2 regions of the Kitasatospora sp. NPDC091276 genome follow, and region 1 is predicted to be linked to the other one. Evidence: riboswitches for the same ligand, from Rfam matches in the RefSeq annotation. Region 1 holds a riboswitch; the other holds the start of a gene.
What was found. A riboswitch is a leader RNA that binds a small molecule or an ion and turns the genes downstream of it on or off. The one in region 1 is predicted to bind cobalamin.
Positions count from the first base shown of each region.

Region 1 (5,594 bases):
ACTCCGCCAGGTCGAGCCGCAGCTCCTGGCCGCCGAAGAACCCGAGTGCCGCCCTGACGAGCCTCAGGCCCGTCACGAAACCGTCGGCCGTCGCCTCCACCCGTGCTCCGAGCAGCGCCGTGCCGCCGGCCAGGACCGTCTCCCCGCCGGGTGTGTACTCGACGAGTTCCGCGTTCCGGAGGTGGCCGTCGCCGGCGAAGTCGCGCAGGGCGACCACGGTATCCGCGTCCACGCAGCACAGCGACACGTGGTTCGTCGGGCCTTCGTAGAACTCGTTCAGGACGCCGGTGCGGTCCACCGTCACGATCCGGCACCGGTGGAGGTCCTCGCCGATCAGGTTGATCGCGGCCAGCGGCAGCTGATGGCAGAAGCCGACCGGGCCGGCGGCGTTGAGGGCGGACGGCAGCACCCGCGACGCCGACGCGTGGACCGACTCGCCGACCCGTACCACCTCACGACGGTCGGTCTCGGCCAGCAGCTGGGCCAGCTGGCGCTCCGCCATTCCCTGTGGCTGCCACCGCGATGGCTTCAGGTGGGCGGCTGCCGCCGCGGCCTGCGGGAAGGGGAGGGACAGCACCAGCTTCCACAGACCGCCCCAGGCCCCCTGCCGGGCCAGTGACCTGGCCAGCTCCTGCGTACTCCCGCTTCCCTCGTCTCCCCTGCCGCCGCCCCGCCCGCCGAAGAGCCTCGACATCGCCCAACCCCCTGTCGACTGCGCCGAATTGGCCTTCTGGAATTCTCCCTCAGTGATCATGAAACCGGTACTGGGCCGGAGGCATGCGCGGTGAGGACAACGATTCCGTGTACAGCGTCGACGGAGGCGGGAGTGCGGGCGGCGGGGGGCCGCGGGGGGCGGGCGGCGGGGGGCCGCCGGGGGCGGGCAGAGGCCGGGGAGGGGCGGCTGCCCGGCCGCGTAGATCAGCCGGCCGACTCCTGCTCGGCCTCCACCTGGGCGTTCCACTCGCGCTTGGCCGCCCGCCAGGCCTCGTCACTCTGACCGGACCGCCAGTAGCCCGAGACCGACAGCCGCTCGCGCGGGATGCCTCGCTCCACGCGCAGCAGGCGCCGCAGTTCCTTCACGAAGCCCGCCTCACCGTGCACGAACGCGGATGCCGTGCCGGCGGGGAATTCCAGCGCGCCCACCGCCTCGACCAGCGCCTCGCCCACCGGGCGGGCGCCGCGGTGCAGCCAGCTGATCTCGGCCCCGGAGGGCGAGACGATCTTCTGCTCCTCCGCGGCGTCCGCGACCTCGACGAAGGCGTGCACCACGGCATCGGCCGGCATCCGCTCCAGCGCCGCGGCGATCGCGGGCAGCGCGCTCTCGTCGCCCACCAGCAGGTGCCAGTCGGCGCTCGCGTCGGGGGCGTAGCCGCCGCCGGGGCCCAGGAAGCGCACCGTCTCGCCGGGCTGTGCGCGGGCCGCCCAGGGCCCGGCCAGGCCCTCGTCACCGTGCACCACGAAGTCGATGGTCAGCTCGCGCAGGGCCGGGTCCCAGGCCCGCACGGTGTACGTCCGGGTGATCGGCCGCTGCTCGGGCGGGAACTCCTCGCGGATCCGCGCCATGTCGAAGGGCTCCGGGTAGCTCACGCCCTCGGGCGTGAAGAGCACCTTGATGTAGTGGTCGGTGAACTCGGTGGCGTCGAAGTCCTCCAACCCCGCACCGCCGAGAACCAGGCGCACCATGTGCGGTGTGATCCGCTCGGTGCGCAGCACCTGTGCTTCGCGCGCCTGCGGTGTCCGGCGGGTCGGTTGGTCTGCCATGGTGCCCCCCTGGGCTGTGTGGTCGCGCGTCTTGGTTAGGCTTGCCTAAGTTAGCACCCTTGAGGCGGTGCTCGACCCAGGGACGGCAGCCGATCCCCATTCCGCCCACGACCGGGAACGTGACGCCCCGGCAGCCCTGCTGCGGCTCGCGGACGCGACAAGGTCGTACGGAGCCGCCGCGACCGGTTCGGCGCAGCCAGACCGCGCCGCGCGCCGCCCGGGAGCCGACGACCGAGGTCGCCGCCCGCAGAGCGGCCGCGCCGCACTCCCCGGACCGATCCGGCACCGCAACCCGCTCGGGAGGATAGGGAGCGGGCGGCCGGTCAGGACGCCGGTACGATTTCGGCCGCCCTGCCGGAGGCACTCGTGGTTCAGGTGGCGGGCGACCGGGTGGGGTCGGGCCTCAGGCGCGCCGCACCACGAAGGTGACCTCCGCGATGTTCCCCCCGCCGCCGATCACCTGGCAGGTGAGACCCGCACCGACAGTGCACTCGTTGACGTTCGACCCGGCGTAGGGGTTGCTCCAATGGATCAACCCGCTCCAGGTGTCCACGCCGAAGCCGATCTGCCCCTCGGTGCCCGTCAGGAACCCGCACGACTCGGTTTTCCAGCTGGGGGCCACATTCGGCAGGATGTAGCTCGGGGGCAGAGGACTGCCGGTGCTCCAGCACCCGTGGGCCAGGGTGGCCGAGCCGAGGTAGAGCATGCTGCCGGTCTGGTTCGACAGGGTGACCTGGGTGCTGCGCGCCGCGTAGGCGGCGGACGCCGCTGGGGCGGCCGACCGCGTCGTTCCGGCGGAGGGGCCGGCGGCCTGCGCCGCGGGAGCCAGGGCCAAGCCGGCGCTCAGCGCCAGGACGGCGGTCAGTACGGAGGACTGGACAACACGCTTGGAGGTCATGGCAGCCAACTCTCTATCGGAGGATGGTCAGGTACACGCCTCAACGGGATGGCGGACCTCGTTGGTTCACCAACCGCCACGACGTGCGGGAATGAGGGCCTGTGTGAGGTAGTGATCAGCCTTCTGGTTGCACCCTCCTCCGAGGGCGGAACAGGGAGGACTGTGGGCTGTGACGCGTCGGCAACTCACGGACGATCAGCGGACGATGATTGATCCCTACCTGCCGGTCGGCAGGTTCAGCCCGCACCCCGAGCGACCGCGGGAGCGCTCGGGCCGGTGTGCCAGCACCGCCGGCCAGCAACGCCGTGCCTACGAGAAGGAACTGCTGCGAAGCGCGAGGTGGCCGAGTGGCGGCGCCCTACTTCCCCGTCACGTGCCCGGACGAGGTCCTGGACCACCACCTGCGGCACTACGCCGTCGAGTTCAGGAACTGGATCGTCGCCGCCGCCCGCACCTGAGACCCCCGGCCGGGCCCCGTGGCCGATCCCTCCCCCGCCCCCGGGAACGGTCCAGACGATCATCCCACGGGCTGGCCAGCTCCGACCTGACCACGCCTGATACCTTGCCATCGCCGTGGTGTACGGGAAACCGGTCTGAGTCCGGTGCGGCCCTCGCCACTGTTGCCGCGGAGTTCCGCGGCCCTCGCTGACCGGCTTTTCCAGCGGTCAGGGCCACTGGGCGGGTTGGAAGAGCCGTCCGGGAAGGTCGGCCGCGGCGCGTTGATGCGGAAGCCAGGAGACCGGCCACGGCGCTACATGTTCCACGAGGGTTTTGGAGAACACGTGCCCAGCGGTCTGCCGTATCCGTTCCGTTCGATATGTTCCGTACGTCCCACAGGTCCGATACGTGTCGGCCGGGCAGTCGCGGCCTTCCTGTTCATCGGCATGCTCGGAGCTTGCACGGGCGCCCCCGCGCCCACCACGTCCGGCGGGACGGCCGGAACTGCCGCGCCGGTCAGCGTCGACAATTGCGGGACCACCGTGACGGTCGGCGCGCCGCCCGACCGGCTGGTGACGCTCAACGAGGGTGCCACCGAGGTGGCCCTGGCCCTCGGCCTGCAGTCCCGCATGGCCGGTACCGCCTACCTCGACGATTCCATCCCGGAGAAGTGGAAGGCGGCCTACGACTCCGTCCCGGTGCTCTCCAAGGACTACCCGACGAAGGAGAAGCTCCTCGCGGCCCGTCCCGACTTCCTGTACGCCTCCTACTCCAGCGCGTTCACCGACAAGGTCGCGGGCACCCGGGGGGAACTGCGCGGCCAGGGTATCCCGTCGTACCTGTCCCCGTTCGGCTGCTCGGACAAGAGCCAGGTGCCGCCGACGACCTGGCAGGCGGTGTGGGGCGAACTGAACGACGTCGCCAAGGTCTTCGGTGTCACGGAGCGGGCCGCCGCGATCCAGCAGCAACAGGAGCAGCAACTGGCCGAGTTCACGGCGACGGCCGCGGGCAAGGGCTTGAAGGTCCTGTGGTACGACTCGGACACCAAGGCGCCGTTCGTCGGGGCCGGCCACGGCGGACCTCAACTCGTTCTCGATGCCGTGGGCGCCCGCAACGTCTTCGGGGACCTGCCCGGTGGCTGGCAGAACGTGAGCTGGGAGAAGGTCGTCGCGGCGGACCCGGACGCCATCGTGGTCGCGGACGCCGGCTGGGACACGGCCCAGTCCAAGATCGACTACTTGGAGAACGACCCGGTGCTGAGCAAGCTCACCGCCGTACAGCGCAAGGCTTTCGTGGTGGTGCCGTTCTCGGAGTCGACTCCCGGCGTGCTGCTCGCCGACGGTGCCGCCCGGGTGTCCGCGGGACTGGACCGACTGCACCCGGGTTCATGACCGCGCCCCACCCCGCCGTCGCGCGGCCCCCTGGTCCGGGCCGCGCGACGGCGGCCCTGGCCATCGGTGCGGCCCTGCTCCTGGCCACCGTGCTCCTCGGCCTCGCCGTGGGCTCGCAACACGAGCCGGTCCGGACGGTGATCGACGTCGTGGTGCGCCGTCTCGGGCTGGGCAACCCGCACGTGACGCTGCTGGACGACCAGATCGTCTGGCAGTTGCGGCTGCCCCGGGTTCTGGGAGCGGCTGCCACCGGCGCCGGCCTCGCGGTCTGCGGTGCGGTGTTGCAGACGCTGACCGGGAACGACCTGGCCGATCCCTTCCTGCTCGGGATCTCGGACGGAGCCGCCGCCGGCGCGGTCACCGTGATCGTCCTCGGTGTCGGCGTGTCCGGCGCCGTGGGCACCGGCGCGGTGTCCACGGCGGCCTTCGCCGGTGCCCTGCTAGCCGCCGTCGTCGTCCTGGCACTGGCCGGCGCGCGCACCCGGTCGCTACCGACCACCCGGACCGTGCTCGCCGGCATCGCGGTGGGACAGATGTGCGGGGCCTACACCTCGTTCGTCGTGCTGGTCCTCGGGGACCGCAACGCGGCGCGCGGTGTCATGGAGTGGACGCTGGGCTCGGTCGCCGGCGTGCGGTGGCCCACCGCCGTCTTCCTGACCGCGGTCGCGCTGGCCGGTGTCACGGTCCTGGCCTCCTCGGCCCGCGACCTGGACGCCTTCGCGTTCGGCGAGACCGCCGCCCGCTCCCTCGGCGTCCACGTCGAGCGCACCCGTTGGGTCCTCGTCGCCACCGCCGCGCTGGTAACCGCGTGCCTGGTCGCCCACACCGGCGTCATCGGGTTCCTCGGCCTGGTCGTACCGCATGTCGTCCGTCTCGTCTGCGGCCCGCGCCACGCCCTCCTGCTGCCCGTGTCGGCACTGGTGGGCGCATCCCTCCTGGTGGGCAGCGACATCGTGGCGCGCTCGGTCCTCCCCGACCGGGAGATCCCCGTCGGCGTCATCACGGCCGGGCTCGGAGCGCCCTTCTTCGCCTGGCTGCTGTGGCGCCAGGGGCGGGCCGACGGGAGGGGGCAGTGACGGTGACGCCCCCCGCCGAGCTGCGCACGG
Region 1 covers NZ_JBFBFU010000013.1:120,914-126,507, forward strand. Annotated here, with positions in the region: gene AB0O19_RS18435 (hypothetical protein) at 1-694, opposite strand, end outside; gene AB0O19_RS18440 (siderophore-interacting protein) at 919-1,761, opposite strand; gene AB0O19_RS18445 (hypothetical protein) at 2,165-2,668, opposite strand; cobalamin riboswitch at 3,217-3,422, shown strand; gene AB0O19_RS18450 (ABC transporter substrate-binding protein) at 3,544-4,488, shown strand; gene AB0O19_RS18455 (iron chelate uptake ABC transporter family permease subunit) at 4,485-5,564, shown strand.

Region 2 (5,594 bases), on a different contig from region 1:
TCCGGCCCGACTTCTGGGCCGGGCGCCGTCGCCGACAGCGTCCGGCAGAGCACACCCCTTCACCCCAGGAGCGCGAGCATGTGCGGGATCACCGGCTGGGTGTCCTTCCACCAGTCCTTCCACCAGGACATCGGCCACGGCGCCGCCTCCGTCATCCAGGCGATGACCGACACCATGGCCCGGCGCGGACCCGACGCCGGCGGGGTCTGGCTCGGCCGCCACGCCGCGCTCGGCCACCGCCGCCTCGCCGTCATCGACATCGAGGGCGGCACCCAGCCCATGACCGACCGCCCCGAACACCCGCAGGTGGTGCTCACCTACAGCGGCGAGGTCTACAACCACCACCGGCTGAGATCCGAACTCGCCTCCAAGGGCCACCGGTTCGAGACCCGGAGCGACACCGAGGTGGTCCTGCGCGCCTACCAGGAGTGGGGAGACGCCCTGGTCGACCACCTGGAGGGCATGTACGCCTTCGCCGTCTGGGACGACCGCGAGCAGCGCCTGCTGCTGGTCCGCGACCGGCTCGGGGTCAAGCCGCTGTTCTGGGCCGAAACCGACGGCGGCCTCGCCTTCGGCTCCGAACCCAAGGCCCTGTTCGCCCACCCCGAGGTGACCCCCACCGTGGACGCCGACGGCCTGCGCGAGGCCTACAGCCTCCTGTTCAACACCGGCCCCACCGTCTGGGCCGGCGTCCGCGAGGTCCACCCCGGCAGCCTGCTCGTCCTCGACCGCGACGGCATCCGCGAACGGCGCTACTGGGAGCTGACCGCCCGCCCGCACACCGACGACCCGCAGACCACCACCGAGCTGATCGGCGGCCTGGTCGACCGCGCCGCCCGCACCCAGCTTGAGGCCGACGTCCCGCTGTGCAGCCTGCTCTCGGGCGGCCTCGACTCCACCGTCGTCACCGCCCTGATCGCCGACGAACTCCGGCTCCGCGAAGGGCCGCAGGCCACCCTGCGCTCCTACGCCGTCGACTACAGCGACCAGGCCGAACGGTTCACCGGCGACGTGCTGCGCACCGGCCACGACACCCCCTTCGCCGCCGAGGCCGGCGCGTTCATCGGCACCGAGCACTCCACCGTCGTCCTCGACCCCCGCGCCCTGCTCGACCCGGACAACCGGCGCGCCGTGGTCGCCGCCCGGGACTCGCCGATCGGCGTCGGCGACATGGACACCTCGCTCTACCTGCTGTTCGGAGAGATCCGCAAGCACTCCACCGTCGCCCTCTCCGGCGAGGCCGCCGACGAGGTCTTCGGAGGCTACCCGTGGTTCCACCACCCGAAGGCGCTCGCCGCTCGCGCCTTCCCCTGGCTCCTGGTGACCGGGGACCAGGCCGCCATGCCGCTCCACCCCGACCTCGCCGCCCGGCTGCGCATCCCCGAGTTCCGCGCCGACACCTACCGCACCGCCGTGGCCGCCGTCCCCCGCCTCGACTCCGAGAGCGCCGCCGAACACCGCCTGCGCGAGATGCAGCACCTCTCGCTCACCCGCTGGCTGCGCCAACTCCTGCACCGCAAGGACCGCCTCTCCATGGCCCAGGGCCTGGAGGTGCGCGTGCCCTACTGCGACCACCGCCTCGTCGAATACGCCTTCAACACCCCCTGGGCGATGAAGAACCACGACGGCCGGGAGAAGAGCCTGCTGCGCGACCTCGGTCGGGGCATCGCCCCCGAGTCGGTGCTGTGGCGGCCGAAGAACCACTACCCGGCCACCCACCACCCCGACTACAACGCGGGTCTGCAGCGGCTGGCCCGCGAGGCGCTGGACGCACCGCACGTCCGGGACATCGCCGACGAGACGGTCGTCGGGGCCGCCCTCGACACGCCTGCCGAGCAGTTGCCGTGGGGCCACCGGCTCCGCCTGGAGCGGGTCGTCGACCTCGCGCTGTGGCTCGACCACCACCGCCCCGCCCTGGCCCTCTGACAGTGATGATGTGACTGGTGGTTCTGCTGATGAGTCTGACTCGCCCTCTGACTGACGTCCTCGCCAGGAACGCGAACGCCCTTCGTGGCCCGACGGTGGTCGGGCCACGAAGGGCGCAGGACGGGGCGGACGCGGCCGACCCCGTTCCTGGTCGAAGGAGGAGCCGGCCCGGGCGGGCGGGTCAGCCGGTCTTCCCGACGCGGGTGGCCCAACGCTGCTCGACGTTGCTGAAGCGCCAGTAGGCGAGTGCGCAGGCCCAGACGACGACGAACATGCCGACGAGGATGTAGCCGACGTTGTCGAGGCTGATATCGGCGATCCAGCCGGTGACGGGGTCGGTGAGGTCGAGCTTCTCGTGCAGCACGCCGACCAGTTCGATGGTGCCGATGACGAAGGCGACGGCGATGGACAGGCCGGTGATGGTGAGGTTGTAGTAGACCTTGCGGACCGGGTTGGAGAACGCCCAGTGGTAGGCGAAGTTCATGAAGGTGCCGTCGAGGGTGTCGAACAGGCTCATGCCGCAGGCGAAGAGCAGCGGCAGGCAGATGATGGCGTACCAGGGCAGGCCGGAGGCGGCGCCGGAGCCGGCCATGACCATCAGGGCGACCTCGGTGGCGGTGTCGAAGCCGAGGCCGAAGAGCACGCCGACCGGGTACATCTGGCCGGGGCGGCGGATGGACTTGGTGAGCTTGCCGAGGATGCGGTTCATGAAGCCGCGCTCGTCGAGGTGCTTCTCCAACTGCCTCTCGTCGAACTGGCCGGCCCGCATGGCCTTGTAGACCTTGTAGATGCCGGCCAGGGCGATCAGGTTGAGCGCGGCGATGAGGTAGAGGAAGGTGCCGGAGACGCTGGTGCCGATGACGCCGAGCCACTGGTGGGCGGTGGACTGGCCGTCGACCAGGGTGCCGGCGATCTGCGCGCCGCCGGCGACCAGGGCGGCCATCGCCATGACGATACTGGAGTGGCCGAGGGCGAACCAGAAGCCGACCGAGACCGGGCGCTGGCCGTCGGCCATCAGCTTGCGGGTGGTGTTGTCGATGGCGGCGATGTGGTCGGCGTCGAAGGCGTGTCGCATGCCGAGGGTGTAGGCGGTGATGCCGAGGCCGACGCCGAAGGCCTGGTTCCCGATCGTGTAGTGGTTGGGCGCGACGAGCAGGAACAGCATGCCGAAGGCGACCACGTGCATGGCGAGGATGACGCCGAGCAGACTGGCGGTGCGGACGGTGTCCCGGCGCTGCCAGCGCGGGGGCAGGGGCAGGGCGGATGACGGGGTGTCGTCGGTGAGGGTCATGACGGGCGGCCTCTCCAGCTCCTCGATGGGGGCACCCCCGGCGAGGTCGGGGGAGTCGTGCGCGCCGTGGCCGGTCTCCTGGCTGGGGGATGGACAGTTCTGCCCGCGTCCGGGCAGGGCTGAGCGCACCCCGCGGCTCGTCTTCCCGTGCGCCGTACGGCACCGGTGACTGCCCGCAGTGGCTGCGGGCGCGCCGGGGGCACTTCCCGTTCACAGTGGCGAGGGCCGCGCCGGATTCGGCCCCTGAGGAGCTGTCACCGGACTTCCCGAACACCACGGCGGGGAACACCGTAGGGGCTCGGACAGTCAGTCGACAAGGCTGCGCAGTTGCGCATATGTTGCAATAACGCAAAGTGCTGACAAAGCCGTGACGAGGGGGAAGGGCAGCACATGCCCGAGGCAATCGATGCCCGAGCGGTTCAGGCTGCCGTCGCTGCGGTGGCCGACCGTGACCAACTGCGCGCTGTCGCCGAGAGGTTCGCGCTGTTGGCCGAGCCCGGCAGGCTGGCCTTGCTGGCGGCGATGCACGCCGCCGGGCCGATCCCGGTTTCCGACCTCGCCGGCGCCTGCGGTATCAGCCCGACCGCCGTCTCCCAGGCCCTCCGCCTCCTGAGGGCCTCCGGCGTGGTCTCGGCCGAGCGGGACGGGCGAGTGGTGCGCTACCGGCTCCGTGACCAGGGCGTCGCCCGTCTCCTCGACGAGACCCTGCCGAGGCGCGCCTGAACCGGGAGCGCCTCGGTGGCGGAACCCGGCAGCGAACGTGAGGGGAACACGCACCGGTGTCCCGGTGGGGACGGGTCGCATGGTCGGCGAGGCCGAAGGGCCTCCCCGGGGCAGGTCCGTTTCCTGACCGGGGAGGCCGGGGGCGTCAGCGCTGGGCGGTCAGGGGCGCGTAGGCGTCGGGGCGGCGGGTGGTGTTGAAGGGGAAGAGTTCGAGCCAGTCGTGGCGCTGGTCGAGGTCGAGGTCGGCGACCAGGACGGCGGCCTCGTCGCGCGGTGCCCGGGTGAGCACGCGGCCGTACGGGTCGACGATGAACGAGCTGCCGTAGAAGGTGAGTTCGCCTTCGGTGCCGATGCGGTTGGGGACGACCATGAAGGTGGCGTTGGCGATGGCGTTGCCGGTGATGACCTGCTGCCACAGCGGCTGGGTGTCGAAGCCGGGGTGGCCCGGCTCGGAGCCGATGGCGGTCGGGTAGACGAGCACGTCGGCGCCGGCGAGGGAGTAGGCGCGGGCGAGCTCGGGGAACCACTGGTCCCAGCAGGTCGGCAGGCCGATGGCGGCGTCGCCCACCTCGGCGAGGGGGAAGGCGTCCTCGCCGGCCGGGCCCTGGCGGAACCAGGTGTCCTCGTAGTAGCCCTCGGTCACGGGGATGTGCAGCTTGCGGGTGCGCTGCACCAGGGTGCCGTCGGGGGCGACGAGGATCGCGGTGTTGTAGCCGAGGCCGTCGGGGCCGTCCGGTCCGTCGGCCTTCTCGAAGAGCGAGGCGTGCACGTGGATGCCGTGCTCGCGGGCGGCGGCCGCGGCGAACGCGAAGGTCGGGCCGGTGCGCAGGTCCTCGGGCTCGACGGCCTGCGGGTGGTCGGACTGGCGCAGCACGGCGAAGTACGGGGAGAGCGTGAGCTCCTGGAGGGCGACGAGGGCGGCGCCCTGTTCGGCGGCGAGGCGGATTCCCTCCAGCAGGCCGGCCCGGTGCTGCTCGGGGTCCGCGTGCCAGCGCTGCTGGACGAGGGCGACCCGCAGGGCGGCGCGCCGGGGCGCGCGGGTGCGGGCCGGGGACGCGGGCGGGTTCAGGGCGGTGATCAGGCGCATGGCGGGTCCTCGGGTCATCTCGGGTCATGGTGTCGGGAGCAGGCCGAAGCCGTGCCGGAACGTTCCGGCACGGGTGACCCTAAGCGTTGCCGGAACGTTCCGGCAAGGGGGTGCGAGGAGCATCGCAGGCGCCCGGACCACGGGTGGCCTCCGGTTCTGCGTCTAGACTTCCGGGCTGTGACCAGCCGATCCGTGACCCTGTTCGACGTGGCCCGGGCGGCCGGGGTGTCCAAGAGCACCGCCTCCGACGCCCTCCTCGGATCCGGCCGGGTGGCCGAGGCGACGCGTGAACGCGTCCAGGCCGCGGCCCGAGAGCTCGGCTACCGGCCGAACTCGGCGGCGCGCAGCCTGCGCCGCTCCAGCACCGGGGCAGTGGGCCTGTACCTGCCGCGCACGGCGACCCGCCTCGACTACTACATGAAGCTGGCGTTCGGCGCCGTCGAGCGAGCCCGCGAGGACGGCCTCGACGTGGTGCTGCTGGCCCCCGGGAAGGCGGCGGAGGGCGGGCTGGCCGCCCGGGTCGACGGGCTGATGGTCATCGATCCGGAGGTCGACGACCCGGCCGTG
Region 2 covers NZ_JBFBFU010000010.1:139,943-145,536, forward strand. Annotated here, with positions in the region: gene asnB (asparagine synthase (glutamine-hydrolyzing)) at 79-1,926, shown strand; gene AB0O19_RS15005 (HoxN/HupN/NixA family nickel/cobalt transporter) at 2,108-3,217, opposite strand; cobalamin riboswitch at 3,268-3,510, opposite strand; gene AB0O19_RS15010 (metalloregulator ArsR/SmtB family transcription factor) at 3,608-3,940, shown strand; gene AB0O19_RS15015 (nitrilase-related carbon-nitrogen hydrolase) at 4,086-5,027, opposite strand; gene AB0O19_RS15020 (LacI family DNA-binding transcriptional regulator) at 5,205-5,594, shown strand, end outside.
Region 2: it holds a riboswitch for cobalamin, as region 1 does, so the genes downstream of both, AB0O19_RS15005 (HoxN/HupN/NixA family nickel/cobalt transporter) here and AB0O19_RS18450 (ABC transporter substrate-binding protein) in region 1, are expected to answer to the same signal.